2 regions of the Streptomyces sp. GB4-14 genome follow, and region 1 is predicted to be linked to the other one. Evidence: riboswitches for the same ligand, from Rfam matches in the RefSeq annotation. Region 1 holds a riboswitch; the other holds the start of a gene.

Region 1 (14,350 bases):
GTGTACCGGGTGAGCAGCGCGCTGTGATTCAGTGGCGGGGAAGCTGCTGCGACGATACGCCGATGATGACCCTTGATGCGCTGCGAGGTCTCGGGGGGAGGGCGAGGATGGAGACCGAGTCGGAACCCTACGTCCGTCTTGCATCGCTGCGACAACTCCACCAGGCCATGGCCGACATGAACACGGCCCGCAGCCTGGCGGACACGTTGCAGACGGTCGCCGACGGCGTCGTGGGCGCCCTCGGGTACGAGCTGGCCTGCGTCAATCTCGTACGCCCCGACGGCGACCTCGTGGTCGCCGCCCTCGCCGGGAACTCGGCGGCGGAGGCCCTCATCACCGGCCGGGTCGGCTCCCGCGAGTCCTGGGACCGCCGGCTCACCATGGGCGAGCGCTGGGGCGATCTGGTGTTCATACCGCACACCGAGGGATGGGTCCTCGACGACGACGACGTCCCGCAGTGGTACACCGACGGGCCCGCTCCCCGCTTCGAGGACGAGTGGCACCCCTCCGACCGGCTCTTCGCCCCGATGTACGCGCCCGGACCGCAGGGCGGCGGCACCTCCGGGGAACTGATCGGCGTGCTCTCCGTCGACCGCCCGCGCAACGGCCGCCGGCCCGGCGCCTGGGGCCGCGAGGCCCTCCAGATGTACGCCTTCCAGGCCGCCATCGCGATCAGCAACGCCCGGCTGCGCTCCAACATGCAGCGCGCCCTGGTCCGCCTGGAGCGCGAGCAGCAGGCGCTGCGGGCCAGCGAGGAGAGCTTCCGCCAGGCCTTCGAGTACGCGCCCTCCGGCATGGCCATCGCCGAGATGGGCGGCGACCAGCACGGCAGGATCCTGCGCACCAACGACGCCCTGTGCCGGCTGCTCGGCCGGCCCGCCTCCGCGATGCGCCGCTACTCCTTCTCCGACCTGGTCCACCCCGAGGACATAGGCACCCTGCTGCGCACCTCCGCCGAGGGCGGCCGTGCGGAGCTGCGGCTGTGCCGCCGCGATGGCACCTACGTGTGGGTCTCCCTGCGCAACTCGGTGGTCGCCGACGCCGCCGACGGACCGCGCTTCCTGCTCACCCACGTCGAGGACATCGAGGAGCGCAAGCGCCGCGAGCTCCAGCTCGCCCACCGCGCCTCCCACGACTCGCTCACCGGCCTGCCGAACTCCGCCGAACTGCGCTCCCGGCTCTCCGCCCGGCTGTGCAGCCAGCAGCCGCAGACCCTGCCGGCGGCCGTGGACTCCATGGCGCCCTACGAGTCCTTCGACTCCCACGACGCCGCCTTCGGCCCGCCCGCCTTCGACCGCGGCCACGACTTCGACTTCCCGCCCGGCAGCGACGCGTACGACGGCTACGACCACCATGTGCACACGGTCGCGCCCGCCGCGGACGCCGACGACGGCACCAAGGGGCTCGCGGTGCTCTTCTGCGACCTCGACGGCTTCAAGTCGATCAACGACCGGTTCGGGCACAACGCCGGTGACGCGGTTCTCATCGAGGTCGCCCGGCGGCTCAGCAACGGCGTGCGGGACGGCGACACCGTGGCCCGGCTCGGAGGTGACGAATTCGTCATCCTCGCCGACGGGCTCGGCCGGGCCGACGCGCAGGACCTCGCCGTACGGCTGCGCAACGAGATCATCCAGCCCATCCGGGCCGAGGGGCGGGCCGTGCGGGTCGGCGCCAGCTTCGGCATCGGATGGGCCCACTGCGGTATGACGGCCGACGAAGTGTTGAAATCTGCCGACGAACGGATGTACGTCGAGAAACGATCTCGTCCCAAACAGCACCGGCGCGCCGGATGACGTGCAGGTCGGCCGGTTGATGCGGTCCGGGTCACCCTTTCGGGTCAGAGGAACCGGGTAGGCTCGGCTTCTCCGCACGTACGTACCCGATCCGCAGCTAGGAGCACAGGGGATGACGCCCGGCAACAACGGCGCGAGCACGCCCGAGGACGACGACCCGTTCGGCTATCTGTACGCCGACGGGCAGGCCAACGGAGCCCAGCCGCCGTCCGGGGGTTACGGCTACCCGAACTCGGTGAACCGGGTGCGGCCGGTCGGTTCCCGCCAGTACGGCCAGCAGGGCCCCGCCCCGCAGGCACCGCCCCAGCAGGGCGCCTTCGGCCAGCCCAGCACGCACTACGCCGCGCCCGAGACGCTGCCCGGGGGCGCGCCCACCGCACGCACCCCGCAGCCCTCCCGGGGCTCCCGCGGCGGCGGCCCCAACACCAAGGGGCTGCTCATCGGCGCGATCGCCGTGGTCGCGGCGGTCGTGATCGGCATCGGCATCGCCATGATCAGCGGTGACGACGACGACAAGGGCGGCAACGAGGCGGGCCCGTCCCCGACGGCCACCCAGGCAACCGGCGAGCCGAGCCCGTCGGCGAGTGAGAGCGGCGAAGAAGAGTTCAAGTCGCCGACGATCGACGCGAAGGCGCTCCGTCTGTCGCCGGGTGTCACCACCGCCTCGGACGTCGAAGGTGCCGAGGCTGACGGCGGCATCTACGTGACGAACCTCAACCAGCCGGGGGCGTCGGTCACCTGGACCGTCGACGGCATCCCGAAGGACGGTCCGTACACCGTCTTCTTCCGTTACAGCACGGCCGGCGAGGCCCAGTCGATGACGCTGTCCGTCAACGGCAAGCCGTTCGGCAGCAAGTTGAACATGGACAACTGGGCCAAGGCCAAGGACGGCGACTTCTCCAAGGGCTGGACGAAGACCTACGCCTGGCCCACCCTGACCGAGGGCACCAACACCATCTCGTTGTCCTGCGGCGAGGGCGACAAGTGCAACGTCCTGCTGGACCAGGTGTGGATCAAGGAAGGCCAGGTCAAGGAATAAGCAGCAGCTAGGCGGCGGCCGCCGGTGCGCTGCACACCGGCGGCCGCCGCGTTGAGGTTGTCAGAGACGTCCGACGTCGACGCACAGAGCGGCGACCCAGCCGGTTTTTCCGGCCCAGCGGACCTTCAGCCAGTCGTTGTCGGTGGGACCACCGGACCAGCAGGTGTACTTGCCCCCGTTGTTGTTCCGCGTGCACCTCGACGCTCCGCAAGGAACCTTGGTCCTGGGGTCCTTGACGGTTGCGATCTTGGATGCCGAGGTGCTGGCGGCGGCCCGTATGGTGAAGTCGTGGCCGTCCTTCTGCCAGACACCGGCCTGCACATTCTCTGCCGAGGCTGTGGAAGTGGCCGTGACAGTGAGTGCCAGACACGTCATGCCTACTGCGGCAACCCGCCTGAGCACCGACGCCTTTCGCATGTGTTCCCCCTGCGATAGGTAGATCATTTGGTCGCTGATGATCTTATGACCTACACGAATCGGGGCGCAGGGTGTGTCCCGGCCGTAGTTGATCTCACGCCGCCGTCGCCACCCCCGTGACCGTGACCGTCGTCAGGAAGCGGTCGTAGGCGTCGCGGTCGAAGTCGCCGGCTGTGGGGGAGAGGACCGTGGCCGCGGAGAGGGCCGTGGCGCGGATCAGGCGTTCCGGCCAGGGGCGGTGTTCCACCAGGGCGGACAGCAGGCCCGCGACGGCCGCGTCGCCCGCGCCCGTGGGGTTGCCGGTCAGCGGGGCCGGAGGGGTCGCGCGCCAGCGGCCCTCCGGGGTCACCGCGAGCAGGCCGTCCGCGCCCAGGGACGCGACCACCGTGCCGGCGCCCCGGCGGCGGGCGTCCTGCGTGGCGCGCAACGGCTCGTGGGAGCCGGTGAGTTCGGCCAGCTCCTCCGTGTTGGGCTTCAGGAGGTCCGGCCGGCCCGCCACGCCGCGGCGCAGCGCCGCACCGCTCGTGTCGAGCAGCACCGGCACCTGGGCCGCGCGGGCCGTGCGGACGAGGTTCGCGTACGCGCCGACCGGGACGCCCGGGGGCAGGCTGCCGCACAGGGCCACCGCGGAGGCGGACGCGAGCAGGTCCTCGTAGACCTCCTGGAAGGCGGACCACTCGGCGTGGGTGATGTCCGGGCCGGGCTCGTTCAGATGGGTCGTGGCGCCGGTGCGGTCGTCCAGGAGGGTCACCGTGCGGCGGGTGGCCCCGGAAGTCGGGACCAATGCGTCGGTGAGGCGCGGCACTTCGGTGAGGCGGTCGCGCAGGACGCGTCCCGTGGGGCCGCCCGAGAAGCCCGTGACGGTCACCTCGTGACCGAGCGCGGCCAGCACCCGGGCCACGTTGACGCCCTTGCCGCCGGGACGTTCCAGCACCTCGGAGACCCGGTGGGAGGCACCCGCCCGCAGGGAAGGGACGCGATAGGTGATGTCGAGAGCGGTGTTCAGCGTGACCGTGAGAATCACCGGGCCGACCTCCCCCTCTTGCCTGCCTTCCGTGGCCCCGGGGTCACGATCATGCCAAAAGGAAGGCGGTCGGCCCAGCCCCGGGACCGGCCACCGTGGACCGGTCCTGGGGACGGATCAGGCCAGTTGGGGAGCGACCGCCCATTCCCCCTTGCGCATCACGCCCACCAGCTCGAAGGCGTCGTCCAGGACGACCAGGTCGGCGTCCTTGCCGGGCTCCAGCGAGCCGATGCGGTCGTCCAGGCCGAGCAGCCGCGCCGGGTTCGCGGAGACCGCCGCGACGACGTCCTCGACGGGCAGTCCGTCGACCGTCACCGCCCGCTTGAAGGCGCGGTCCAGGGTGAGCGTGGAGCCGGCGATCGAGTTGCCCTCCACCAGCCGGGCCACGCCGTCCGCGACCTCGACCTCCAGCGGGCCGAGCATGTAGCGGCCGTCGCCGAAGCCGGCCGCGTCCATCGCGTCGGTGATGAAGGCGACCCGGTCGCGGCCCGCGTGGTGGAACGCGAACTGCAGGGCCGCCGGGTGCAGATGCGTGCCGTCGTTGATCAGCTCGACGGTGACCCGCTCGTCCTCCAGCAGCGCGGCGATCGGTCCGGGGGCGCGGTGGCCGAGCGGCGGCATCGCGTTGAACAGGTGGGTGGCGACGGTCGCGCCCGCGTCGACGGCTGCCACCGTCTGCTCGTAGGTGGCGTCGGTGTGGCCGACGGCGGCGATCACGCCGTGCTCGACGAGCAGCCGTACGGAGTCCAGGCCGCCGGGGAGTTCGGTGGCGAGCGTCATCATCCGGGCGTGGCCGTGGGACGCGTCGATCAGCTTGCGGACCTCCGCCGGGTCGGGGTCGCGCAGCAGGCTCTCGTCGTGCGCGCCCTTGCGGCAGGGGGAGATGAACGGCCCCTCGAAGTGGATGCCGGCGATGTCGCCCTGCTGGGCCAGCTCCGCCAGCATCCCCGCGTGCCGCGCGAGGAAGTCGAGGTCGCCGGTGACGGCGGAGGCGACCACGGTGGTGGTGCCGTGGCGCAGATGCGTGCGGACGCCCTGGAGGACGTCCTCGGCGGTGCCGCCGGCGAAGGACACCCCGCCGCCGCCGTGGTTGTGGATGTCGACGAAGCCGGGGACCAGCCAGTGGCCGCGCAGGTCGACCGTCCCGGCCGTCCCCTCCGCGGGGGACGGGCCGGGGGCCGTGGCCGCGATGCGCGTGCCCTCGACGGTCACGCGGGCGTCGTCCACGGTCCCGGTGGGCAGGACCACCCGGGCACCGGTGAGAACCTTGGTGGGGGCCATCAGGTGGTTACCTCCGAGGGGTCAGTGGTCTCGACGGACGGGCCGGCGGCTTCGATCAGGTCCCAGGCGAGAAGGCCCGCGCCCAGGCATCCCGCGGTGTCCCCGAGGGCCGCGGGGACCAGGGACGGCAGCTTCTGGAAGGTGACCCGCCGCCGGACGGCCTCCCGCAGCGGTGTGAACAAGGTTTCCCCCGCCTCGGCCAGCCCGCCACCGATGATCAGCGTGCGCGGGTCCAGCAGGGTGAGCGCGGTGACCAGCCCGTCGGCGAGCGCGTCCACGGCCTCCTGCCACACCCGCACGGCCCGCTGGTCGCCCGAGGCAACGGCCTTGGCGCAGTCCGCCGCGTCCGCGTCCGGGTCGCCGCTCGCCTCGGCCCACGCGCGGCTCACGGCCGACGCGGACGCGAACCGCTCGAGGCAGCCACGCTGACCGCAGGGGCACTCCGCGCCGCCGGGCCGTACGACGATGTGGCCGATCTCGCCGGCGAAGCCGTGCGCGCCGGCCTCGACCTTGCCGTCGATGCCGATGGCGCCCGCGATACCGGTGCCGAGCGGAACGAAGAGGAAGCGGTCGGCGCCGCGCCCGGCGCCGATGCGGCCCTCGGCGAGGCCGCCGGTGCGCACGTCGTGGCCGAGGGCCACGGGGACGCCGCCGAGCCGCTCGGAGAGCAGGGCGCGCAGGGGCACGTCGCGCCAGCCGAGGTTGGCGGCGTAGGCCGCGACGCCCTCCGCCTCGTCGACGATGCCGGGCACGGCGACGCCGGCGGCCGAGGCCGGTTCGCCGTGGGTGCGGATGCCGTGGGCGCGGAGCTCGGCCGCGAAGCCGAGGATGCCCTCGACCACCGCGTCCGGGCCGCGCTCGCGGCCGGTGGGGCGGCGGGCCTGGTGCAGCAGCTCGCCGTCCGCCCCGACCAGGGCGGCCTTCATCCCGGTGCCGCCCACGTCGAGGGCGATGACATGTTTCACGGGGAACAGTGTGGCCCGTGGACCCGCAAGAGGTCTAGTCCACTCACGTGGTGTAGACCTTGATCCGATAATCGGAACTACGGACGGCGCTGAGCGCCGGATCAGGGGAGAGCACGTGCGACGGCGGGTCAGGACAAGGACGATCGCGGCGGTGTCCGCGCTGGGACTGGCAGCGGTCCTGAGCGGATGCGGGGTCGGCGGCGCTTCTTCCGACGTGACCCTCACGCTGGTCGCCGCCGACTACGGCAACGGCGCGGCCGACAGCAGCAAGAAGTACTGGGGCGACCTGGTCGAGCGGTACGAGTCCGACCACCCCGACGTGGACATCGACGTCAGCGTCTACTCCTGGAACGACGTCGACCGCAAGGTCAAGGAGATGGTCGACGCCGGCGACCCGCCGGACATGGCCCAGATCGGCGCGTACGCCGACTACGCCTCCCAGGGCCTGCTCTACCGGGCCGGCGACCTGCTCTCCATTCCCGTCCAGGCGGACTTCCTCTCGCAGCTCTCCGCCGCGGGCGAGGTCAACAGCGTGCAGTACGGCATGCCGTTCGCCGCCTCCACGCGGCTGCTGTTCTACAACAAGGCCCTCTTCGCCGAGGCCGGGCTCACCCCGCCCGAGACCTGGGACGAACTGGTCGAGTGCGCCGAGGCGCTCAAGGCGAACGGGGTGAAGTTCCCCTACGCGCTGCCGCTCGGCCCGGAGGAGGCCCAGGCCGAGACCCTGCAGTGGCTGCTGAGCGGAGACGGCGGCTACACCGACATCGGCGGGACCTACGGCATCGACTCCACGGAGAACATCGAGACCGTCAGCTGGCTGCGGGACGAACTCGTCGGCAAGGGGCTCACCGGGCCCGTCGCGCCCGGCGAGCTCGACCGCGCGAAGGCGTTCGAGGCCTTCGCCGCCGGGGACGTCGGCATGCTGAACGGGCACCCCTCCCTGATGGAGATGGCGCAGAAGAAGGGCGTGAAGTACGGCATGGTGCCGATCCCCGGCGCCGAGGGGAGGACGCCGTCCACGCTGGGCGTCGCCGACTGGATGATGGCGTTCGAGAAGAACGGGCACCGCGACGAGATCGGGGACTTCCTCGACTTCGTCTACAGCGAGGAGAACGTGCTGAAGTTCTCCCGCGAGTACGACCTGCTGCCGGTCACCAACTCCGCGTCGCGGGCCATGGCGGCGTCGGGGCAGGACAAGGAACTCAAGCCGTTCCTCGACCAGCTGCCGCTGTCGGAGCTGTACCCGGTGGGCAAGATGTCGTGGGCCTCGGTGAACGCGGCGATCAAGCAGAAGATCGGGCGGGCCGTGGAGCCGGGGGGCAGTCCGGCGGGTGTGCTGGGGGAGCTTCAGGCGGCGGCCGTGCGGGCGGAGAGCGCGGAGTAGCCTGCCGGCATGGGTGAACGCGAGAGCGAAGGGCTGGGGCAGCTCGAGCGGGCGGTGCTGGCGCTGGAGCGGCGGGGGGCTGCCTCGCCGGGGGCGAAGGAGCGGGTGATCCGCGAGGAGCTGGGGCTGGTACCGGTGCGGTACTACCAACTCCTCAACGCGTTGCTCGACGACCCGCGGGCGCTGGCCCACGATCCCGTGACGGTGAACCGTCTGCGGCGAGTGCGGGAGGCGCGGCGCGCGGAGCGGTGACCGTGCCGAAGCTCCGCCCCGGACCCCGCTCCCCACACGCCGGAGGGGCCGGTTCCCGGCCCCTCCGGCGTGTGACGCGGAAACCCTCGTCAGGCGAGCCGCCCGGCCAGCGCCCGCAGCAGTCCCACCACCCCCGACGGACCGTCGACCACCAGGTCGGCACGCTCACGCAGCTCCGTGACCTCCTCGCTGCCGCTGCACACCAGCACACCCGGCGTGCCGGAGGCGCGGAGTTTGTCCACCGCCGTGAAGGCGGCCAGGTCCCCGAGGTCGTCCCCGGCGTAGAGAACCGACCCCGCCCCGATCTCCCGCGCGTACTCCAGCAGCGCGACCCCCTTGTCCATCCCCGGCGGCCGCAGCTCCAGCACCATCCGCCCCGGCTCCACGACAAGACCGTGCCGCGTCGCGAGGTCCGCCAGCGGCTCGCGAAGGGCCTCGAAGGCGGCCTGCGGGTCGGACGCCCTGCGGGTGTGGACGGCGACCGCCCGGCCCTTCTCCTCGATCCACGTGCCCTGCCACGCCCCCACCCGGTCCAGCAGCCCCGGCAGCTCGGCGCGGGCGGCAGCGACGCCGGGGTGCGGGGCTGGGGCGGTGACGGTACCGGTGACCGCGTCCCAGCGCTCGGCGCCGTAGTGACCGAGCACCACCAGGTGCTCGAGACCGGGCACGCCCGCGAAACCGCCGTGGCGGACCGCGACACCCGGCGGGCGGCCGGTGACGACGGCCACCGCCGCGACCTTCGGGGCGAGCGCGGCGAGCGCGGGCACCGCGCCCGGGTGGGCGCGCGCCTGCTCGGGGTCGGGCACGATCGGCGCGAGCGTGCCGTCGAAGTCGAGCCCGATCAGCGCCTTGCCCGGGCGGGCCAGAAGGGCGTCCAGTCCGTCCCGCCCGGCCTGCGTGGCGGGCGTCGGCAGGTCGCCGGGGTCCGTGGAATCCGTCTGACTGGCCATGCGCCCCAACCTATCCACGCAGTGCTTCGAGCTGGTCCAGGAACCACCGCGCCGGTGGCAGCGCGGTCGCCGCCGCGGCCAGCCGCTTGCCGCGTTCCGTGCGGTCCTCCGGGCGCATGGACAGCGCCTCGTGCAGTGCCTCGGCCGTCTGGACGACGTCGTACGGGTTGACGGTGATCGCGTCCTCACCGAGCTCCTCGTGGGCGCCGGCCTCGCGGGACAGCACCAGCGCGCAGCCCGCGTCGGAGACCACCGGGACCTCCTTGGCGACCAAGTTCATGCCGTCGCGGATGGGGTTGACGAGGGCCACGTCGGCCAGCCGGTACGCGGCCAGCGAGCGGGCGAAGTCGTCCTTGACGTGCAGGACGACCGGGCGCCAGCCGGGCGTGCCGTACCGCTCGTTGATCTCCTCGGCGAGCCGCTGCACCTCGGCCGTGTAGTCGCGGTAGACGGCGAGGTCCTGCCGGGACGGGTAGGCGAAGGCGACGTGCACCACACGCTCGCGCCACTCGGGCCGGTCGTCCAGCAGCTGCCGGTACGCCAGCAGGCCGCGCACGATGTTCTTGGACAGCTCGGTGCGGTCGACGCGGACGATCGTCCGGCGCCCCTCGCCGATCTCCTCGCGCAGGGCGGCCATCCGCTCGTCGACGTCCGCCTCGTGCGACCGGGCGCGCAGGAAGTCCGCGTCGGCGCCCAGCCCGTGCACCCCGATGCGGGTCTCTCCGAGCCCGCCGGCGAACCGCTCGCAGCACGCGGTGAACGCGTCCGCCCAGCGCCGGGTGAGGAAGCCGAGCCGGTCGGCGCCGAGCATCCCGCGCAGCACCTGCCGCGCGATGTCGTCGGGCAGCATCGCGAAGTACTCGGGCGGCGCCCACGGCGTGTGCGAGAAGTGCCCGATGCGCAGGTCGGGGCGCAGCTCGCGGAGCATGCCGGGGACCAGGGTGAGGTGGTAGTCCTGCACCAGGACGGCCGCGCCCTCGGCGGCCTCCTCGGCCAGCGCCTCGGCGAACGCGCGGTTGTAGGTCTCGTAGGAGGCCCACTGACGGCGGAACTCCGCGTCGAAGACCGGCTCCAGCGGGGTCTGGTACAGCATGTGGTGCACGAACCACAGCACCGAGTTCGCGATGCCGTTGTACGCGTCCGCGTGCACGTCCGCCGGGATGTCCAGCATCCGCACGCCGTCCTCCCCGACCCCGCGCCGCACGGCCTCGCGGTCGCCGTCGGACAGTGCCGAGCACACCCACAGGGCGCCCGACTCGGGGCCGATGGCCGAGAGGCCGGAGACCAGTCCCCCGCCGCCCCGCCTGCTCCTCAGCGAACCGTCGTCCGCGACCGCGTACGACACCGGCCCCCGGTTGGAGGCGACCAGCACCTGAGCTGCACCGAAGCTTGAAGCCATACGCCTCAACCTAGCCCGGCCCCCCGTGCCTCAAACGTGGCGGTGCGTCACACCGGCCGGCGGTGGACGAGGCCGGGCCACCCGGCGGCGGGGCGGGCCGTCGGGGTCAGGCCACCCGGCGGGCCTGGTACTCCGCGACGTCCCTCATCGGCGGCCGCTCCTCGGTGTCCACCGAGTACGTGCGGGGCTCGAAGGCGTCCCCGGTGCGCTCGAACTGGGTCAGCGACGGCCGCAGCAGATGCGCGCGGGCCAGCCGCAGCTGCGCGGTGCGGTAGATCGCGGCGGCCATCCGGCCCAGCGCCTGCCCGTCCTGGTGCCGGTGCTTGCGCACGCCCACGTCCACCTGGGCCAGCGCGTCCAGGCCCACCAGGTGCAGGGCGTCGACCAGCATGCCCAGCTCGACGCCGTACCCGACGGGGAACGGGAGCTGTTCGAGGAGGCTGCGGCGGGCCGCGTACTCCCCGCCCAGCGGCTGCACGAACCCGGCGAGCTGCGGCCAGTGCATGTTGAGCAGCGGGCGGGCCATCAGCTCCGTGACCCGGCCGCCCTGCCCGGCGCCCGCGCCCGTGGTGCTCCCGTCGGCCAGCGTCATCGGCCGGTCGTACATGGCCTTGACGAGCTGGAGACCGGGTTCGGTGAGCAGCGGGCCGACGATGCCGGTGACGAAGTCGGAGGAGAAGTCCCTCAGGTCGGCGTCGACGAAGCACACGATGTCACCGCGGGTGACCAGCAGCGACCGCCACAGCACCTCGCCCTTGCCGGGCACGGCCGGTATGCGGGGCAGGATCACGTCCCGGTGCACCACCCTCGCGCCCGCAGCCGCGGCCACCTCGGAGGTGCGGTCCGTGGAGCCGGAGTCGATCACCACGACCTCGTCGACCAGCGGCACCTGGAGCACCAGGTCGTGCCGGACGACGGAGACGATGTCGCCGACCGTGGCCTCCTCGTTCAGCGCGGGCAGCACCACGCTCACCGTCTGTCCGGAGGCCCGTTTCGCCGCCAGGATCCGGTGCAGAGGACGGTCGGACACCGACCAGGAGCGCTCGATCAGCCAGCGCTCGACTTCTTCCAGCACGGCGGACTCCTCACTGGCCGGGGGTGGTCCATCTCGGTGTGCGGACGGCTTCCTCCGCCGTCCGGGCCTTCGGTTACAGTCTTGAACAGCGCCGACGGACCCCGCATCCCGGGGGGTGTCGGGGCGCACAACTGAACACCGCTCATCCAGAGGGGCAGAGGGACACGGCCCGATGAAGCCCCGGCAACCCTCCAGTCGGTTCCTGTCACGCGACGTGGCGAGGCTCCCGGCTAGGGAAGGTGCCAAATCCGTCTCACGGCGAAGTGCGTCGTGAGGAAGATGAGGAGAAAGGGCCTCGCCTCCATGGCTGTGCAGACTGTTGCAAGCACCACCGACACCGCGAACTCCGTCGACCTGGGTCCCGCCGCCGCGCTGTCCTGCCGCGAGTGCGGCCACCGTGTGCCCCTCGGCCCGGTCTTCGCCTGCGAGGAGTGTTTCGGCCCGCTGGAGATCGCCTACGACTTCTCGGGTTACGACACCGAAGAGCTCCGCAAGCGCATCGAGGCGGGTCCCGCGAACATCTGGCGCTACGCGCCGCTGCTGCCCGTCCCCGCGGACGTGGCGACCAAGCCGAACCTGAACCCGGGCTGGACCAAGCTCGTCCAGGCCGACAACCTGGCCCGCGAGCTGGGCGTCACCGGCGGCCTCTACGTCAAGGACGACTCCGGCAACCCCACGCACTCCTTCAAGGACCGGGTCGTCGCCCAGGCACTGGAGGCCGCGCGCGCCTTCGGCTTCACCACGCTGTCCTGCTCCTCCACCGGCAACCTGGCCGGCGCGGTCGGCGCCGCCGCCGCCCGGGCCGGCTTCCGCTCCTGCGTGTTCATCCCGCACGACCTGGAGCAGGGCAAGATCGTCATGGCCGCCGTCTACGGCGGCGAGCTCGTCGGCATCGAGGGCAACTACGACGACGTCAACCGTTTCTGCTCCGAACTGATCGGCGACCCGGCCGGCGAGGGCTGGGGCTTCGTCAACGTCAACCTGCGGCCGTACTACGCCGAGGGCTCCAAGACCCTCGCGTACGAGATCTGCGAGCAGCTCGGCTGGCGCCTGCCGGACCAGCTGGTCGTCCCGATCGCCTCCGGCTCGCAGCTGACGAAGATCGACAAGGGTCTCCAGGAGCTGATCAAGCTCGGGCTCGTCGAGGACAAGCCGTACAAGATCTTCGGCGCCCAGGCCGAGGGGTGCTCGCCGGTGTCCACCGCCTTCAAGGCCGGGCACGACGTCGTCCGCCCGCAGAAGCCGAACACGATCGCCAAGTCGCTGGCGATCGGCAACCCGGCGGACGGGCCGTACGTCCTGGACGTCGCGCGTCGCACGGGCGGTGCGGTGGAGGACGTCACGGACGCGCAGGTGGTCGAGGCGATCAAGCTGCTGGCGCGGACGGAGGGCATCTTCGCGGAGACCGCGGGCGGGGTCACGGTCGGCGTGACGAAGAAGCTCATCGAGAGCGGGGCGCTCGACCCGTCCCTCACCACGGTCGTGCTGAACACCGGGGACGGGCTCAAGACGCTGGACGCGGTGGCCGGGACCGGGCTGACGGCGACGATCCGGCCCAGCCTGGAGTCATTCCGTGAGGCCGGGCTCGTCTGAGAGCCGCTCGTCCATCGTCCGCGGGCCGGCGGGGGTTGTTCGCGCAGTTCCCCGCGCCCCTGGGGTTGTCACCTGACCGGAGGTTCAAAGTGAGCGTCACCGTTCGTATCCCTACCATTCTGCGCACCTACACCGGGGGCAAGGCCGAGGTCACCGCCGAGGGCGCCACCCTCGGGGAGGTCATCCAGGACCTGGAGAAGAAGCACACCGGCATCGCCGCGCGCGTCCTGGACGACCAGGGCAAGCTGCGCCGGTTCGTGAACGTGTACGTCAACGACGACGACGTGCGCTTCGAGCAGGGGCTGGAGACGGCCACCCCGGAAGGCGCCGGCGTCTCGATCATCCCGGCGGTCGCCGGAGGCTGATCATTACCTTCGGTAATGATCGTTACCGAGCGTTTACGGCATTGCCCCCTCCGTGAGAGATCCGGAGGGGGCAATTCCATGGGGTTGAGCGCGGTAGAGTTGGGGAACGCGCTCCCGATCCAGAGATCGAGAACCCTGAATTCCTGCCGCAGACCCGACTGGATGTAGCCAAAGTGCGGGCTCCTTTCGCGGCTTTTGTCTCCTTTGCCCGGCCCGACTTGCCCTGAATTCTGGCGAATTCTTGCCACATTCCGGACCGGTGGCGTCCAGATTTCTCGTCCGATTGACCTGTTGCAGACGGCAGTTGGACAGATACATTCAGCCGCGGTCGACGCGTTCCGGCGCACGCCCCCAACCGTTGGGGGGTGAGGTCTGACCCGGGTCCGCGAAGTGTGGATCTGTGCAAGGGCCAGTAATAGGGGAGTTAGGCATGGCTCAGGGCACCGTCAAGTGGTTCAACGCGGAGAAGGGGTACGGCTTCATCGCGGTCGACGGTGGTGCGGATGTTTTCGTCCACTACAGCGCGATCCAGATGGACGGCTACCGCACCCTTGAAGAGGGCCAGCGGGTCGAGTTCGAGATCTCGCAGGGTCAGAAGGGCCCGCAGGCCGACATGGTTCGCGTCACCGCCTGAACGCGCTACCAGCCGCACGCGACATCTTCTGCCGGCGACAGGGCCCGCACCCTCCGGGGTGCGGGCCCTTCGTCGTGTCTCGTCGTGCCTCGTCGTGCCTCGTCGTGTCTCGTCGTGCCCTAGGCGCGCGCGCCGTGCGCGCCGTGTTCGCCCGAGGCTGAGCGCGGGCGCGAACCCTT
Region 2 (14,350 bases), 1.3 Mb from region 1:
GGTCCGTCAGTTCCCGCAGCCGGGCCGCCTCCTGGGCGGCCTCCGCCCGCACCGCCCGCAGTGACGCCGCCGCGGCCACGACCGCGGGGAGGTTCTCGAACCCGGGCGCCCGCCCCGACTCCCGCTCGTCCCGCGGACCCTGGGGCGCGAACCGCACCCCCTTGCGCACGGCCAGCAGACCGACCCCCGAGGGCCCGCCCCACTTGTGGGCGCTCGCCGCGAGCAGCGACCAGCCGCCCTCCACGGGGCCCCAGCCCAGCGACTGCGCCGCGTCCACCAGCAGCGGCACCCCGGCGGCCCGGCACGCCTCGGCCGCCTCGGCCACCGGCTGCAGGGTGCCCACCTCGTGGTTGGCGGACTGCAGACAGGCCAGCGCGGTGTCCGGCCGCAGCGCCCCGGCGAACTCGGACGGGCGTACGGCGCCCGTGCGGTCCACCGGGACCTCGGTGACCGTGCCGCCGCCGTCCCGGTGAACTTCCGCCGCATGGAGTACAGAAGAGTGTTCGACCGCTGACACGATCAGGTGACGACCGGTGCGCCGTCTGCCGACCAGCACCCCCGCGATCCCGGAGTGCACCGCGGCGGTCCCGGACGGGGTGAACACGAGCTCGTCGGGCCGGCACCCCACGGCCTCGGCGGCCGCCTCCCGGGCGGCGTCGAGCAACAGCCGCGCCCGCCGCCCCTCCTTGTACAACCGCGCCGGATCGGCCCACCCTTCGTCCAGCGACGCCAGCAGAGCCTGACGGGCGACGGGATGAAGAGGAGCACCGGAAGCAGCATCGAAGTAGGGCACACGGCAACGCTAACCCCCTCAGGGGCGCGGGGAACCGCGCGATCGGCCACGGCGACGCCGCAGCCGCCACGACGCCCGTACCCCCGGATGACGAGGCGCCCGACGTAACCCGCGGCGCGTACGGCACCCCTCCCCGCGACCCCTCGGAGAGCGTCGGCTAGGGTTTGGTCCGCATAAACATCCAAACCCCTGCCCGACGCAGGGCGGCGACCGACCAGCGAGAAGGCCAGGCCGCAGCCGAACAGCGCGGGCGAGACTCTCGGGAAGGCGCTACGTGAGTCCCAACGGCTCCGACCTCCCCCACGGCCTGGAAGGCGTGGGCGGTACCCCCAAGCCGCGGCGCCCGATGCGGCGGAAGCTGCTGCAGGCACTGACCGCGGGCCTGGTCCTGGCGACCGCCACCGGTTGCACATGGGAGGACTTCCCCCGCCTTGGCATGCCCACCCCCACGACGGAAGAGGCTCCCCGGATCCTCTCCCTGTGGCAGGGGTCCTGGGCGGCCGCGCTCGCCGTCGGCGTGCTGGTGTGGGGCCTGATCCTGTGGAGTGCTTTCTTCCACCGGCGCAGCCGCACCAAGGTCGAGGTACCTCCGCAGACCCGGTACAACATGCCCATCGAGGCGTTGTACACGGTGGTCCCCCTCATCATCGTCTCGGTGTTCTTCTACTTCACCGCACGGGACGAGTCCGAGCTGCTGAAGCTCGAGAAGAAGCCCGACGTCACGGTGAACGTGGTCGGCTTCCAGTGGAGCTGGTGCTTCAACTACGTCGAGAACGTCGAGGGTTCCACGGGCGACGCCAAGACGTCCAAGGAACTCGACGCGATTCCGGACCGCTACAAGGAGGCCTTCCCGGCCGACGCCGGCGGTGTCCACGACTGCGGCATCCCCGGAACCCGGAACCCGCAGACCAACAACCCGGGCCCCACCCTGTGGCTGCCCGAGGGCAAGCGGGTCCGCTTCGTGCTGACCTCGCGTGACGTCATCCACTCCTTCTGGGTGGTGCCGTTCCTGATGAAGCAGGACGTCATCCCGGGCCACACCAACGCCTTCGAGGTGACCCCCAACCGTGAGGGCACCTTCCTCGGCAAGTGCGCCGAACTCTGCGGCGTCGACCACTCCCGGATGCTGTTCAACGTGAAGGTCGTCTCCCCCGAGCGGTACGAGCAGCACCTGAAGGACCTCGCGAAGAAGGGGCAGAACGGCTACGTGCCCGCGGGCATCGAGCAGTCCGGCCCCGAGAAGAACCGGGAGTCGAACATCCTGTGAGCATCCTCAACGAACCCAAGGGTGCCGCGGCAGCAGGGTCCCACTACGAGGACGAACTGCCGGTCAGGCGCCAGAACCGTGGCAGCGTCGTGGTCAAGTGGCTGACGACCACGGACCACAAGACGATCGGCACGATGTACCTGGCGACATCGTTCGTCTTCTTCGTCATCGGCGGCGTGATGGCCCTGGTGATGCGCGCCGAGCTGGCCCGCCCGGGCCTGCAGATCGTGTCGAACGAGCAGTTCAACCAGGCGTTCACGATGCACGGCACGATCATGCTGCTGATGTTCGCGACGCCGCTGTTCGCCGGCTTCGCGAACTGGATCATGCCGCTGCAGATCGGCGCGCCCGACGTGGCGTTCCCGCGGCTGAACATGTTCGCCTACTGGCTCTACTCGTTCGGCTCGCTCATCGCGGTCGGCGGCTTCCTGACGCCGGACGGCGCCGCCAGCTTCGGCTGGTTCGCCTACTCGCCGCTGTCGGACGCGGTCCGCTCGCCGGGCATCGGCTCCGACATGTGGATCATGGGCCTCGCCCTGTCCGGCTTCGGCACCATCCTCGGCGCGGTCAACTTCATCACCACCATCATCTGCATGCGCGCCCCCGGCATGACGATGTTCCGCATGCCGATCTTCACCTGGAACGTGCTGCTCACCGGTGTGCTGGTGCTGCTCGCCTTCCCGGTGCTGGCCGCCGCGCTGTTCGCCCTGGAGGCGGACCGCAAGTTCGGGGCGCACATCTTCGACTCGACGAACGGCGGAGCGCTGCTGTGGCAGCACCTCTTCTGGTTCTTCGGTCACCCCGAGGTGTACATCATCGCGCTGCCGTTCTTCGGCATCGTCTCCGAGATCATCCCGGTGTTCTCCCGCAAGCCGATGTTCGGCTACATGGGTCTCATCGGCGCGACCATCGCGATCGCGGGTCTGTCGGTGACGGTGTGGGCGCACCACATGTACGTCACGGGCGGTGTGCTGCTGCCGTTCTTCTCCTTCATGACCTTCCTGATCGCGGTCCCGACCGGTGTGAAGTTCTTCAACTGGATCGGCACCATGTGGAAGGGCAGCCTGTCCTTCGAGACGCCGATGCTGTGGACGCTGGGCTTCCTCATCACGTTCACCTTCGGCGGTCTGACCGGCGTCATCCTGGCCTCGCCGCCGCTGGACTTCCACGTCTCCGACTCGTACTTCGTGGTGGCGCACTTCCACTACGTGGTGTTCGGCACCGTGGTGTTCGCGATGTTCGCCGGCTTCCACTTCTGGTGGCCGAAGTTCACCGGCAAGATGCTGGACGAGCGGCTCGGCAAGATCACCTTCTGGACGCTGTTCATCGGCTTCCACGGCACCTTCCTGGTCCAGCACTGGCTGGGCGTCGAAGGCATGCCGCGCCGGTACGCGGACTACCTGGCCGCGGACGGCTTCACCGCCCTGAACACGGTCTCGACGATCGCCTCGTTCCTCCTCGGCATGTCGCTGCTGCCGTTCTTCTACAACGTGTGGAAGACCGCCAAGTACGGCAAGCCGGTCGAGGTCGACGACCCGTGGGGCTACGGCCGCTCCCTCGAGTGGGCGACCTCCTGCCCGCCGCCCCGGCACAACTTCCTCACCCTGCCGCGGATCCGCAGTGAATCCCCGGCGTTCGACCTGCACCACCCGGAGATCGCCGCGCTCGACGAGCTCGAGAACGCCGGTCACGGCGAGAAGGCCCTCTCCGGCGGCAAGGAGGCCGGCAAGTGAAGATCCAGGGCAAGATGTTCATGTGGCTGAGCCTCTTCTTCCTGGCCATGGCCGTGGTCTACGGCCTGTGGTCGAAGGAGCCGGTCGGCACCACTGCCCTCGTCCTGTCCTTCGGCCTGAGCATCATGATCGGCTTCTACCTGGGCTTCACCGCCCGGCGGGTCGACGTGGGCGCCCAGGACAACAAGGAGGCGGACGTCGCCGACGACGCCGGCGAGGTCGGGTTCTTCAGCCCGCACAGCTGGCAGCCCCTGGCCCTGGCCGCGGGCGGCGCCTTCGCCTTCATGGGCGTGGCGATCGGCTGGTGGCTGATGTACTTCTCCGCGCCGCTGCTGCTGATCGGCCTGTGGGGCTGGGTCTTCGAGTACTACCGCGGTGAGAACCGCACCCAGTAACACGCCGCGAGGCACCGGGGAGCCCGGACACTCCGTCAGGAGGGTCCGGGCTCCCGCCTTTGCCGCATCCGCCTCACCCGTTCGGGCCGCCCGGTGAGCCGGGAGGGGCCGGGCTCCCTAGCGTGAGGCCATGAGAGACACAGAGTCCCCCCGCACCGGCCTGCGCGGCACGCGGGCCCGCCTCGCCGGCTGCGCGCTGCTGGTGGCGGCCCTCGGCGCGGGCGTCACCGGCTGCTCCTCAGACGGCAGCCCGCTGTCCGCCGAGCCGTACGACGCGACGGACCAGATCTCCTTCGGCGGCTCCCTCGACGAGGGCAAGCCCGCCGACCCCGACAAGCCCCTCGAGATCACCGCCGAGGACTCCGACGGGCGCATCACCGACGTCGTCGCCGTGGACGCCTCCGGACGGCACCTGGCGGGTGAACTGGCCGCCGACGGCAGCCGCTGGCACAGCACCACCCCGCTGGCCGCCTCCGCGCAGTACACGGTCCGCGTGAGCACCGAGGACGAGGACGGCAGGCCCGGCCGCAAGGTCCTCACCTTCAGCACCGGCAAGCCCGGCGCCGCCAAGCGCCTGGGCATCACCTTCGGCCCCGAGGCGGGCACGTACGGCGTCGGACAGCCGCTCGTCGCGGAGCTCAGCGAGCCCGTCGAGGAGCCGGCGCAGCGTGCCGTCGTGGAACGCGGCCTGAAGGTCGACTCCACGCCCTCCGTCACCGGCGCCTGGTACTGGGTCGACGACAAGAAGCTGCACTTCCGGCCCAAGGAGTACTGGCCGGCCAACGCCACCGTCGAGGTGCGCAGCAACCTGGAGGGCATCAAGGTCGGCGACCGGCTGCGCGGCGACGCGGCCAAGCCGCTCACCATCCGCACCGGTGACCGTGTGATAGCCGTCACGGACGCCGCCGCGCACCGGCTGACGGTCCACAAGAACGGCGAGGAGATCAAGCAGATCCCCGTCACGACGGGCAAGCCGGGCTTCGAGACCCGCAACGGCGTCAAGGTGGTGCTCGCCAAGGAACGCTTCGTACGCATGCGCAGCACCACCGTCGGCATCGCCGAGGGCTCGTCCGAGTCGTACGACCTGGACGTGCACTTCGCCACCCGGGTCACCTGGAGCGGCGAGTACGTGCACGCCGCCCCGTGGTCGGTCGGCTCGCAGGGCTACGCCAACGTCAGCCACGGCTGCGTCGGGATGAGCACCGCCGACGCCGAGTGGTTCTTCGACACCTTCCGCCAGGGCGACCTCGTGGAGGTCGTGAACTCGGAGGGCGACACCATGGAGCCGTTCGGCAACGGCTTCGGCGACTGGAACCTGACCTGGGACAAGTGGCGCGAGGGCAGCGCCCTCACGGGCAGCGGGAAGACCCCCGACACCGCCCAGCAGGTGGCACGGCTGCGGCCCGCGGCCGTGTGAAACAGCTCAGGGCCGCCGCGCACGCCCACGGGCGGCCGGCGGCCCCGTCCGGCCGCCAGGGCCGGCGCCGAAGCCTCAGGCGCCCGCCAGCGCCTTCCGGCGCAGCAGGGAGGCCAGGGCGTTCGCGAACTCCACCGGCTCCACCGGAAGCGTCACCGCGGCCTCCGCGCGGCTCCAGGTCGCCAGCCAGGCGTCCTGCGGGCGGCCCATCAGCAGCAGCACCGGAGGGGCGTTGAAGATCTCGTCCTTGATCTGCCGGCACAGCCCCATGCCGCCCATCGGCACGGCCTCGCCGTCCAGGACGCACACGTCGATGCCGCCCCGGTCCAGCTCCGTGAGCACGGCTGCCGGCGTCGCGCACTCCACGAACTCCACGAGGGGCACGTCCGGCGCCGGCCGCCGCCCGGTGGCGAGCCGCACCTGCTCCCGGGTGTTGGCGTCGTCGCTGTAGACCAGCACCGTGGCGGTCGCCTGCATTGTTCCTCCACGCGTAAGAGAGAGGGCACGGCTCTGTCGGGAACTTCGGGTACCGATGGCGCGGATGCTACCCCCTCGGACCGCCCGTCAACACTGGTTCGGACACGGCTTCGAAAGGGGCTCCCCTGGGCCATACGGGCAGTCCAGGAGGGGCGAACACACCGAACGGCACCCCCGGGAGTGAGGGCGGGATAAGCGACCGACATAATGTCGGCGTGGCGACAGCAACGACAGTAGACACCGGGCACGCGCACCCGTCGGTCAACCGACCGAACCTCACCAGCGTCGGAACCATCATCTGGCTGAGTTCCGAGCTGATGTTCTTCGCGGCCCTCTTCGCGATGTACTTCACCCTGCGATCGGTGACCGGACCCGACTTCTGGTCGGAGAAGGCCGACCTGCTGAACTTCCCGTTCTCGGCGACGAACACCACGATCCTGGTGCTCTCCTCGCTCACCTGCCAGCTCGGCGTCTTCGCCGCCGAGCGCGGTGACGTGAAGAAGCTCCGGATGTGGTTCATCGTCACCTTCATCATGGGCGCGGTGTTCATCGGCGGCCAGGTCTTCGAGTACACCGAGCTGGTCAAGCACGAGGGCCTGTCCCTCTCCTCCGACCCGTACGGCTCGGCGTTCTACCTGACCACCGGCTTCCACGGCCTGCACGTGACGGGCGGCCTGATCGCCTTCCTGCTGGTCCTGGGCCGGACCTACGCGGCCCGGAGGTTCACCCACGAGCAGGCCACCGCGGCCATCGTCGTGTCCTACTACTGGCACTTCGTCGATGTCGTCTGGATCGGCCTCTTCGCCACGATCTACATGATCAAGTAGGCGGGCCTCATCCGCGCGCGCTGACCACAGCGCACCCAACAGAAGCATCGACGCAGAAGATCCTGACACCGGGGTAATCCGTGAAAAAGCTCTCCGCACGACGACGCCATCCGCTGGCGGCGCTCGTCGTCCTACTCCTCGCGCTGGCATGCACCGGGGGGCTGTACGCCGTGTTCGCACCCGCGGACAAGGCGCAGGCCGACGAAACCGCCCAGTCCCTCACCATCGAGGAGGGCAAGAAGCTTTACACCGTCGGCTGCGCGAGCTGCCACGGCACCGGCGGTCAGGGCACGTCCGACGGCCCGAGCCTGGTGGGCGTGGGCGCTGCGGCGGTCGACTTCCAGGTGAGCACCGGCCGTATGCCGGCCGCCACCTCGCAGGCTGCGCAGATCCCGCGCAAGAAGAACATCTACTCCCAGGCCGAGATCGACCAGCTGGCGGCGTACATCGCCTCCCTGGGCGCCGGCCCGGCCGTCCCGACCGAGGAGCAGTACGGCCCCGAGGGCGCCGACGCGGCCAAGGGCGGCGAGCTGTTCCGCAACAACTGCGCGCAGTGCCACAACTTCACCGGCAAGGGCGGCGCGCTCACGCACGGCAAGTACGCCCCGGACCTGGAGGGCGTCACGCCGAAGCACATCTACGAGGCCATGCTCACCGGCCCGCAGAACATGCCCTCCTTCCCCGACAGCACCCTGTCGGAGCAGAACAAGAAGGACGTCATCGCGTACCTGAACGCGGTCAACGGCGAGGAGACCGAGAGCTACGGCGGCCTGGCGCTGGGCGGTATCGGCCCCGTCGCCGAAGGCCTGTTCGCGTGGATCTTCGGACTGGGCGCGCTGATCGCGGTCGCCGTGTGGGTCGCCGCTCGGACCGCAAAGGCCAAGAAGTCATGAGTAGCCAAGACATTCCCGAAGAGAACCTGCCCGCAGCGCAGGACACCAGCCACGGAGCGGTGAAGCTCGCGGACGAGCAGAACCCGTTCGCCGACCCGGGCCTCCCGCCCCACGAGCCGCGGGTGCAGGACATCGACGAGCGGGCCGCCAAGCGGTCCGAGCGCACGGTCGCCCTGCTGTTCACGGTGTCGATGCTGGCCACCGTCGGCTTCATCGCCTCGTACGTGACCATCCCGGTCGACAAGGCGGTCTACATCTGGCCGCTCGGCCACATCAGCGCGCTGAACTTCGCGCTGGGCATGACGCTCGGCCTCGCCCTGTTCTGCATCGGCGCCGGCGCGGTCCACTGGGCCCGCACGCTGATGTCGGACCACGAGCTGGCCGACGAGCGTCACCCGATCGAGGCCGCCCCCGAGGTCCGCGCGAAGGTCATGGACGACTTCCGCCAGGGCGCCAAGGAGTCGGTGATCGGCCGCCGGAAGCTGATCCGCAACACCATGTTCGGCGCGCTCGCCCTGGTCCCGCTCTCCGGTGTGGTCCTGCTGCGCGACCTCGGGCCGCTGCCCGGGACGAAGCTGCGCCACACCCTGTGGTCCAAGGGCAAGCTGCTCGTCAACATGAACACCAACGAGCCGCTGCGTCCGTCGGACCTGATCGTGGGTTCGCTGACCTTCGCCAAGCCCGAGGGCCTGGAGGAGCACGACCACGGTTTCCAGAACGAGATCGCCAAGGCCGCCCTGATGCTGGTCCGCATCCAGCCGGACGACATCAAGGACAAGCGCGCGCTCGAGTGGTCGCACGAGGGCATCCTGGCCTACTCGAAGATCTGCACCCACGTCGGTTGCCCGATCTCCCTGTACGAGCAGCAGACGCACCACGCCCTGTGCCCCTGCCACCAGTCCACCTTCGACCTCGCCGACGGTGCCAAGGTGATCTTCGGTCCCGCCGGTCACCCGCTGCCTCAGCTGCGCATCGGCGTGAACGACGAGGGTTACCTCGAAGCGCTCGGCGACTTCGAAGAGCCCGTCGGCCCTGCTTTCTGGGAGCGCGGATGAGTACTACGACCAGCACCGATTCCCGCGCCCGCGGGAAGGCACCGGCCGGCGAGCGGGTCGCCGACTGGGCCGACGGCCGGCTGGGGATCTACTCCCTGGCCAAGGCCAACATGCGCAAGATCTTCCCCGACCACTGGTCGTTCATGCTGGGTGAGATCTGCCTGTACAGCTTCATCATCATCATCCTCACGGGTGTGTACCTGACCCTGTTCTTCCACCCGTCGATGAACGAGGTGGAGTACCACGGCAGCTACGTCCCGCTGCAGGGCCAGCTGATGAGTGAGGCGTACAAGTCGACGCTGGACATCAGCTTCGACGTCCGTGGCGGTCTGCTCATCCGGCAGATCCACCACTGGGCCGCGCTGATCTTCGTGGCCGGCATGTTCGTGCACATGATGCGCGTGTTCTTCACCGGCGCGTTCCGCAAGCCGCGTGAGATCAACTGGCTGTTCGGCTTCCTGCTGCTCGTCCTCGGCATGTTCACCGGTTTCACCGGCTACTCGCTCCCGGACGACCTGCTCTCCGGCACCGGTATCCGCTTCATGGAGGGCGCGATCCTGTCCGTGCCGATCGTCGGCACGTACCTGTCGTTCTTCCTCTTCGGCGGCGAGTTCCCCGGCGACGACTTCGTGGCCCGGTTCTTCTCGATCCACGTCCTGCTGCTGCCGGGCATCATGCTCGGCCTCGTGGTGGCGCACCTGATCCTGGTCTTCTACCACAAGCACACGCAGTTCCCGGGCCCCGGCAAGACCAACAAGAACGTGGTCGGCATGCCGCTGCTGCCGGTGTACATGGCCAAGGCCGGAGGCTTCTTCTTCCTGGTCTTCGGTGTGATCGCGGCCGTCGCCGCGATCGCCACGGTCAACCCGATCTGGGCCATCGGCCCCTACCGGCCCGACATGGTCTCCACCGGCGCCCAGCCGGACTGGTACATGGGCTTCTCCGAGGGCCTGGTCCGTGTCATGCCGGGCTGGGAGATCAACTTCTGGGGTCACACGCTCGTCCTGGGCGTGTTCATCCCGCTGATGATCTTCCCGCTGGTCCTGGTGGCCATCGCGGTGTACCCGTTCATCGAGTCCTGGGTCACCGGCGACAAGCGCGAGCACCACATCCTGGACCGCCCGCGCAACGCCCCGACGCGCACCGCGTTCGGTGTCGCCTGGATGACGCTGTACTTCGTGCTCCTCATCGGCGGCGGCAACGACATCTGGGCCACGCACTTCCACCTGTCGATCAACGCCATCACCTGGTTCGTCCGGATCGCGTTCTTCGTCGCCCCGGTCGTGGCGTTCGTCGTCACCAAGCGGATCTGCCTCGGCCTGCAGCGCCGGGACAAGGAGAAGGTGCTGCACGGCCGCGAGTCGGGCATCATCAAGCGCCTGCCGCACGGTGAGTTCATCGAGGTCCACGAGCCGCTCAGCCAGGAGCAGCTGTACACCCTCACCGCGCACGAGCAGCCCAAGCCGCTCGAGCTCGGTCCGGAGGTCGACGAGAACGGCGTCCGGCGCAAGGTGAAGGCCAGCGAGAAGCTGCGCGCGAAGCTCAGCAAGGGCTTCTACGGCGAGGAGTCGCAGATTCCGAAGCCGACCGTCGAGGAGTACAAGGAGATCACGAGCGGCCACGGCCACCACTGATCCCCGGAGCTTCTCCACACGTCGCCACACGACAGCGAAGGGCCCCCGTCCGTTCTGCGGACGGGGGCCCTTCGCCGTGCTCGCGGCTGGATAGGGTGGGTGCGGGACCCGTCCGGTCCCCGAGGACCCGCTACGACCGTCAGGAGCGACCATGAGCGCTGTGACCCCCGCTGGAGGCGACACCGCGGCGGGCCGCTCCTGGCCCGCCCTGCTGAACACCCTCCTGGACGGCCGGGACCTGACCGCCGACGAGGCCGCCTGGGCGATGGACCTGATCATGCGCGGCGAGGCGACCGACGCGCAGATCGCCGGGTTCGCGGTGTCCCTGCGGGCCAAGGGCGAGACCGTCGACGAGATCACCGGCTGCGTGCGGGCGCTCTACGACCACGCCAACGTCATTGAGGTGCCCGGCGCCACCGTCGACATCGTCGGCACCGGCGGCGACGGCGCCAGGACGGTGAACATCTCCACCATGTCCTCGATCGTGGTCGCCGGCACCGGTGCGAAGGTCGTCAAGCACGGCAACCGCGCCGCGTCCTCCGCCTCCGGCGCCTCCGACGTGCTGGAGAAGCTGGGCGTCAACCTCGACCTGACCCCGCGCCGGGTCGCCGAGGTCGCCGAGGAGGCCGGCATCACCTTCTGCTTCGCGGTGAGGTTCCACCCGGCGCTGCGCCATGTGGCCGCCGCCCGCGGCCAGCTCGGCGTCCGCACCGTGTTCAACTTCCTCGGCCCGCTCGCCAATCCGGCGAAGGTCCGGGCGCAGGCCGTCGGCGTCGCCGACGCACGGATGGCGCCCATCATGGCCGGGGTGTTCGCCGGGCGCGGCAACTCCACCCTGGTGTTCCGGGGCGACGACGGCCTCGACGAGCTGACCACCACCGGCACCTCCAAGGTGTGGGTGGTCCGCGACGGCAAGGTCACCGAGGAGACCTTCGACCCGCGCGACGTCGGCATCGAGCTGGTCCCGGTGGAGGCGCTGCGCGGCGCCGACGCCTCCTACAACGCCGAGGTCGCCCGCCGGCTGCTGGACGGCGAGCGGGGCCCCGTACGGGACGCGGTGCTGCTGAACTCCGCGGCGGCGCTGGTGGCCCTGGAGCCCGGCGCCGGCACGCTCACCGAGCAGCTCCGCGCCGGGATGGAGCAGGCCGCCGAGTCCATCGACTCCGGCGCCGCCAGGCGCGTCCTCGAACGCTGGGTCGCCGTCACCAACGCGTAGGCGCCGTACGGCCGTCCCGCCATCCGGATACGGGTTGCGGGGCGGCCGTCGCCTCGGTTACGTTCCCTCTCAGGTCATGAGTGACAGCCATCAGGCCCCGGCCGGCTGTCCGGCAACCCTCCGTCCGTGGCGGGGTGCCCCGGGTGAGGACCAGGCCGTGAGCAGCAGGGCTCACGGCAAGCGCGGACCCCTCGCACACCAGGGGTCCTGGTCGTCGAGGAGTCTTCTGTGAGCAAGCGAATGCGCTAGGGCGTCGAGCCCCGCCTCCGCATCCCCTTCCACTCTTCACCTCCGCGCCGGAGCGCCGCCGTCGTGCCGTCCGCCCGCGCGAGGATCCGCCCTGCCCTCCGGGAGTCCCGTCATGCCTGCCGCCGCCGCCACCGTCGCCGCCGAGCCGTCCGTCCGCGCCCCGCTGCCCGTCCTCGGCCGGGACGTCGCCGTCCCCCTCGTCACCGGCGGCGAGGTCACCTACGCCGCCCTCGACTACGCCGCCAGCGCCCCCGCCCTGCAGCGGGTCTGGGACGACGTGGCCGCCTACGCCCCGTACTACGGCAGCGTCCACCGCGGCGCGGGCTATCTCTCCCAGCTCTCCACCGACCTGTTCGAGAACGCCCGCCGTACCGTCGCCGAGTTCCTGGACTGCCGCGCCGACGATCACCTGGTGTTCACGCGCTCCACCACCGACTCCCTCAACCTGCTCGCCGCCGCCCTGCCCGACGGCTGCGAGGTGTTCGTCTTCGAGACCGAGCACCACGCCGCGCTGCTGCCCTGGCAGCGGGCGGGCCGGGTGACCGTCCTCGACGCCCCCGACAGCCCCGCGCAGGCCGTCGCGACCCTGGAGCGCGCCCTCGCCGACCGCGACCCCTACGGGCCGGCGCTGGTCTGCGTCACCGGCGCCTCCAACGTCACCGGCGAACTGTGGCCGGTCCGCGAACTCGCCGCCGCCGCGCACGCGCACGGCGCCCGGATCGTGCTGGACGCCGCCCAGCTCGCCCCGCACCGCGCGGTCGGCGTGCGCGACCTCGACGTCGACTGGGTCGCCTTCTCCGGGCACAAGCTGTACGCCCCCTTCGGTTCCGGAGTGCTGGCCGGCCGCGCCGACTGGCTGCGCGAGGCCGAGCCCTACCTCGCCGGCGGCGGCGCCAGCCGCACGGTCGCCCGGCGCGCGGACGGGGGAGTGGACGTGCGGTGGCACGAGACCGCCGCCCGCCACGAAGCCGGCTCGCCCAACGTCATCGGCGCCTACGCCATCGCCTCCGCCTGCAAGGCGCTCACCGAAGCCGGGTTCGACGCGCTGGCCGCGCGGGAGGACGCCCTGGTGCGCGCGGTGCGGGAGGGGCTGGCGGACGTGCCGGAGGTACGGTTCCTGTCCCTGTTCGGCGACGACGCGCCGCGCGTGGGGGTGCTGTCCTTCGTGGTCGACGGCTGGAACAGCTCCCACTTCGCGGCGGCGCTGTCCGCGGAGTACGGCATCGGCGTACGGGACGGTCTGTTCTGCGCGCACCCGCTGGTGCGGAGGCTGCTGGGCGGCGACACGGGCGGCGCGGGGGAGTGCGGGGCGCCGGAGGCGGGGGCGCTCAACGCGATCCGGGTCAGCTTCGGGGCCGGGACGCCGGAGGAGCACGTCGCACGGTTCGTGCGGGCGGTGCGGGAGCTCGTGCGGGACGGGGCGCGGTGGAAGTACCGGACGGTGGACGGCCGGTGCGTGCCCGACACCTCGGGACGCGCCTGACCCTTCTCCGGCCCTGGCGGGCCCCCTCCGCGAACGCCGGACGGGATGGGACCGGCCCTTCCGGCGTTCGAGGGGCGGGGTCCGGGGCGGGGCCCCGGAAGGTCAGTTGTCCAGCCCGATGGCGAACGCCGCCTCCAGGTCGTGCTGGGAGTACGTCCGGAACGCCACATGCGTGTCCGTGCCCTCCACACCCGGGATCTTGCTGATCCTGCCGGGGATGACCTCGGCCAGATCCTCGTGCTCCCGCACCCGCACCATGGCGATCAGGTCGTACGTGCCGGTGACGGAGAAGACCTCGCTGACGCTGTCCAGCGCGGCGATCTGTTCCGCGATCTCGGGGATCCGGTCCACGCTGGTCTTGATGAGGACGATCGCGGTGATCACGGCTGGTTCTCTCCCTCGGGGGCCGGAGCAGGGGCGGACTTCACTGTAGTCGCCCCGCCGCGCCACACCCACGCGCAGCCGAACCCCAGCGCGAAGCCCATCAGGTGCGCCAGATAGGCCACCCCGGGCCCGCCCTCCGGCGTGCGCCCGGCCGCCGCCCACTGCAGGGCCGCCCAGAACGGCAGCACCGCCCACGCGGGCAGCCGTACCGGCAGGAAGAAGGCGAACGGCAGGAGACTGGTGACCCGCCCGCGGGGGAACTGGAAGAGGAACGCCCCGAGCAGCGCCGAGATCGCCCCCGAGGCCCCGACCAGGGACCGCTCGGAGCCGGCGTTGACGGCCGCGTACCCCAGCAGGGCGAGGTAGCCGCAGCCGGCGTAGCAGACGGCGAACCGCACCCGGCCCATCCGTGCCTCGGTCATCGGCCCGAACACGTGGAGGAACAGCATGTTGCCCAGCAGATGCACCCAGCTGCCGTGCACGAAGAGCGCCGTGACGGGGGTGAGGACGGCCGCGGGGGACCCGTC

What was found. Region 1 has a riboswitch for S-adenosylmethionine ahead of thrC (threonine synthase). Riboswitches for the same ligand answer to the same signal wherever they lie in the genome.
Region 2: linked by a shared signal. The riboswitch ahead of ELQ39_RS23555 (aminotransferase class V-fold PLP-dependent enzyme) and the one ahead of thrC (threonine synthase) in region 1 are both predicted to bind S-adenosylmethionine.

What each region holds. Positions count from the first base shown of each region.
Region 1 is NZ_RZHO01000002.1:3,563,473-3,577,822, forward strand. It holds gene cdgB (diguanylate cyclase CdgB) at 108-1,793, shown strand; gene ELQ39_RS17715 (carbohydrate-binding protein) at 1,906-2,832, shown strand; gene ELQ39_RS17720 (hypothetical protein) at 2,893-3,153, opposite strand; gene ELQ39_RS17725 (1-phosphofructokinase family hexose kinase) at 3,344-4,273, opposite strand; gene nagA (N-acetylglucosamine-6-phosphate deacetylase) at 4,391-5,554, opposite strand; gene ELQ39_RS17735 (ROK family protein) at 5,554-6,519, opposite strand; gene ELQ39_RS17740 (extracellular solute-binding protein) at 6,635-7,903, shown strand; gene ELQ39_RS17745 (DUF3263 domain-containing protein) at 7,913-8,155, shown strand; gene otsB (trehalose-phosphatase) at 8,245-9,105, opposite strand; gene ELQ39_RS17755 (alpha,alpha-trehalose-phosphate synthase (UDP-forming)) at 9,116-10,504, opposite strand; gene ELQ39_RS17760 (glucosyl-3-phosphoglycerate synthase) at 10,611-11,579, opposite strand; SAM riboswitch class I at 11,719-11,865, shown strand; gene thrC (threonine synthase) at 11,883-13,172, shown strand; gene ELQ39_RS17770 (ubiquitin-like small modifier protein 1) at 13,262-13,537, shown strand; gene ELQ39_RS17775 (cold-shock protein) at 13,968-14,171, shown strand.
Region 2 is NZ_RZHO01000002.1:4,873,021-4,887,370, forward strand. It holds gene ELQ39_RS23500 (cysteine desulfurase/sulfurtransferase TusA family protein) at 1-793, opposite strand, end outside; gene ctaC (aa3-type cytochrome oxidase subunit II) at 1,068-2,060, shown strand; gene ctaD (aa3-type cytochrome oxidase subunit I) at 2,057-3,793, shown strand; gene ELQ39_RS23515 (cytochrome c oxidase subunit 4) at 3,790-4,188, shown strand; gene ELQ39_RS23520 (L,D-transpeptidase) at 4,319-5,605, shown strand; gene ELQ39_RS23525 (response regulator transcription factor) at 5,681-6,082, opposite strand; gene ctaE (aa3-type cytochrome oxidase subunit III) at 6,298-6,909, shown strand; gene qcrC (cytochrome bc1 complex diheme cytochrome c subunit) at 6,990-7,802, shown strand; gene qcrA (cytochrome bc1 complex Rieske iron-sulfur subunit) at 7,799-8,857, shown strand; gene qcrB (cytochrome bc1 complex cytochrome b subunit) at 8,854-10,491, shown strand; gene trpD (anthranilate phosphoribosyltransferase) at 10,643-11,707, shown strand; SAM riboswitch class IV at 11,780-11,896, shown strand; gene ELQ39_RS23555 (aminotransferase class V-fold PLP-dependent enzyme) at 12,069-13,439, shown strand; gene ELQ39_RS23560 (Lrp/AsnC family transcriptional regulator) at 13,542-13,823, opposite strand; gene ELQ39_RS23565 (rhomboid family intramembrane serine protease) at 13,820-14,350, opposite strand, start outside.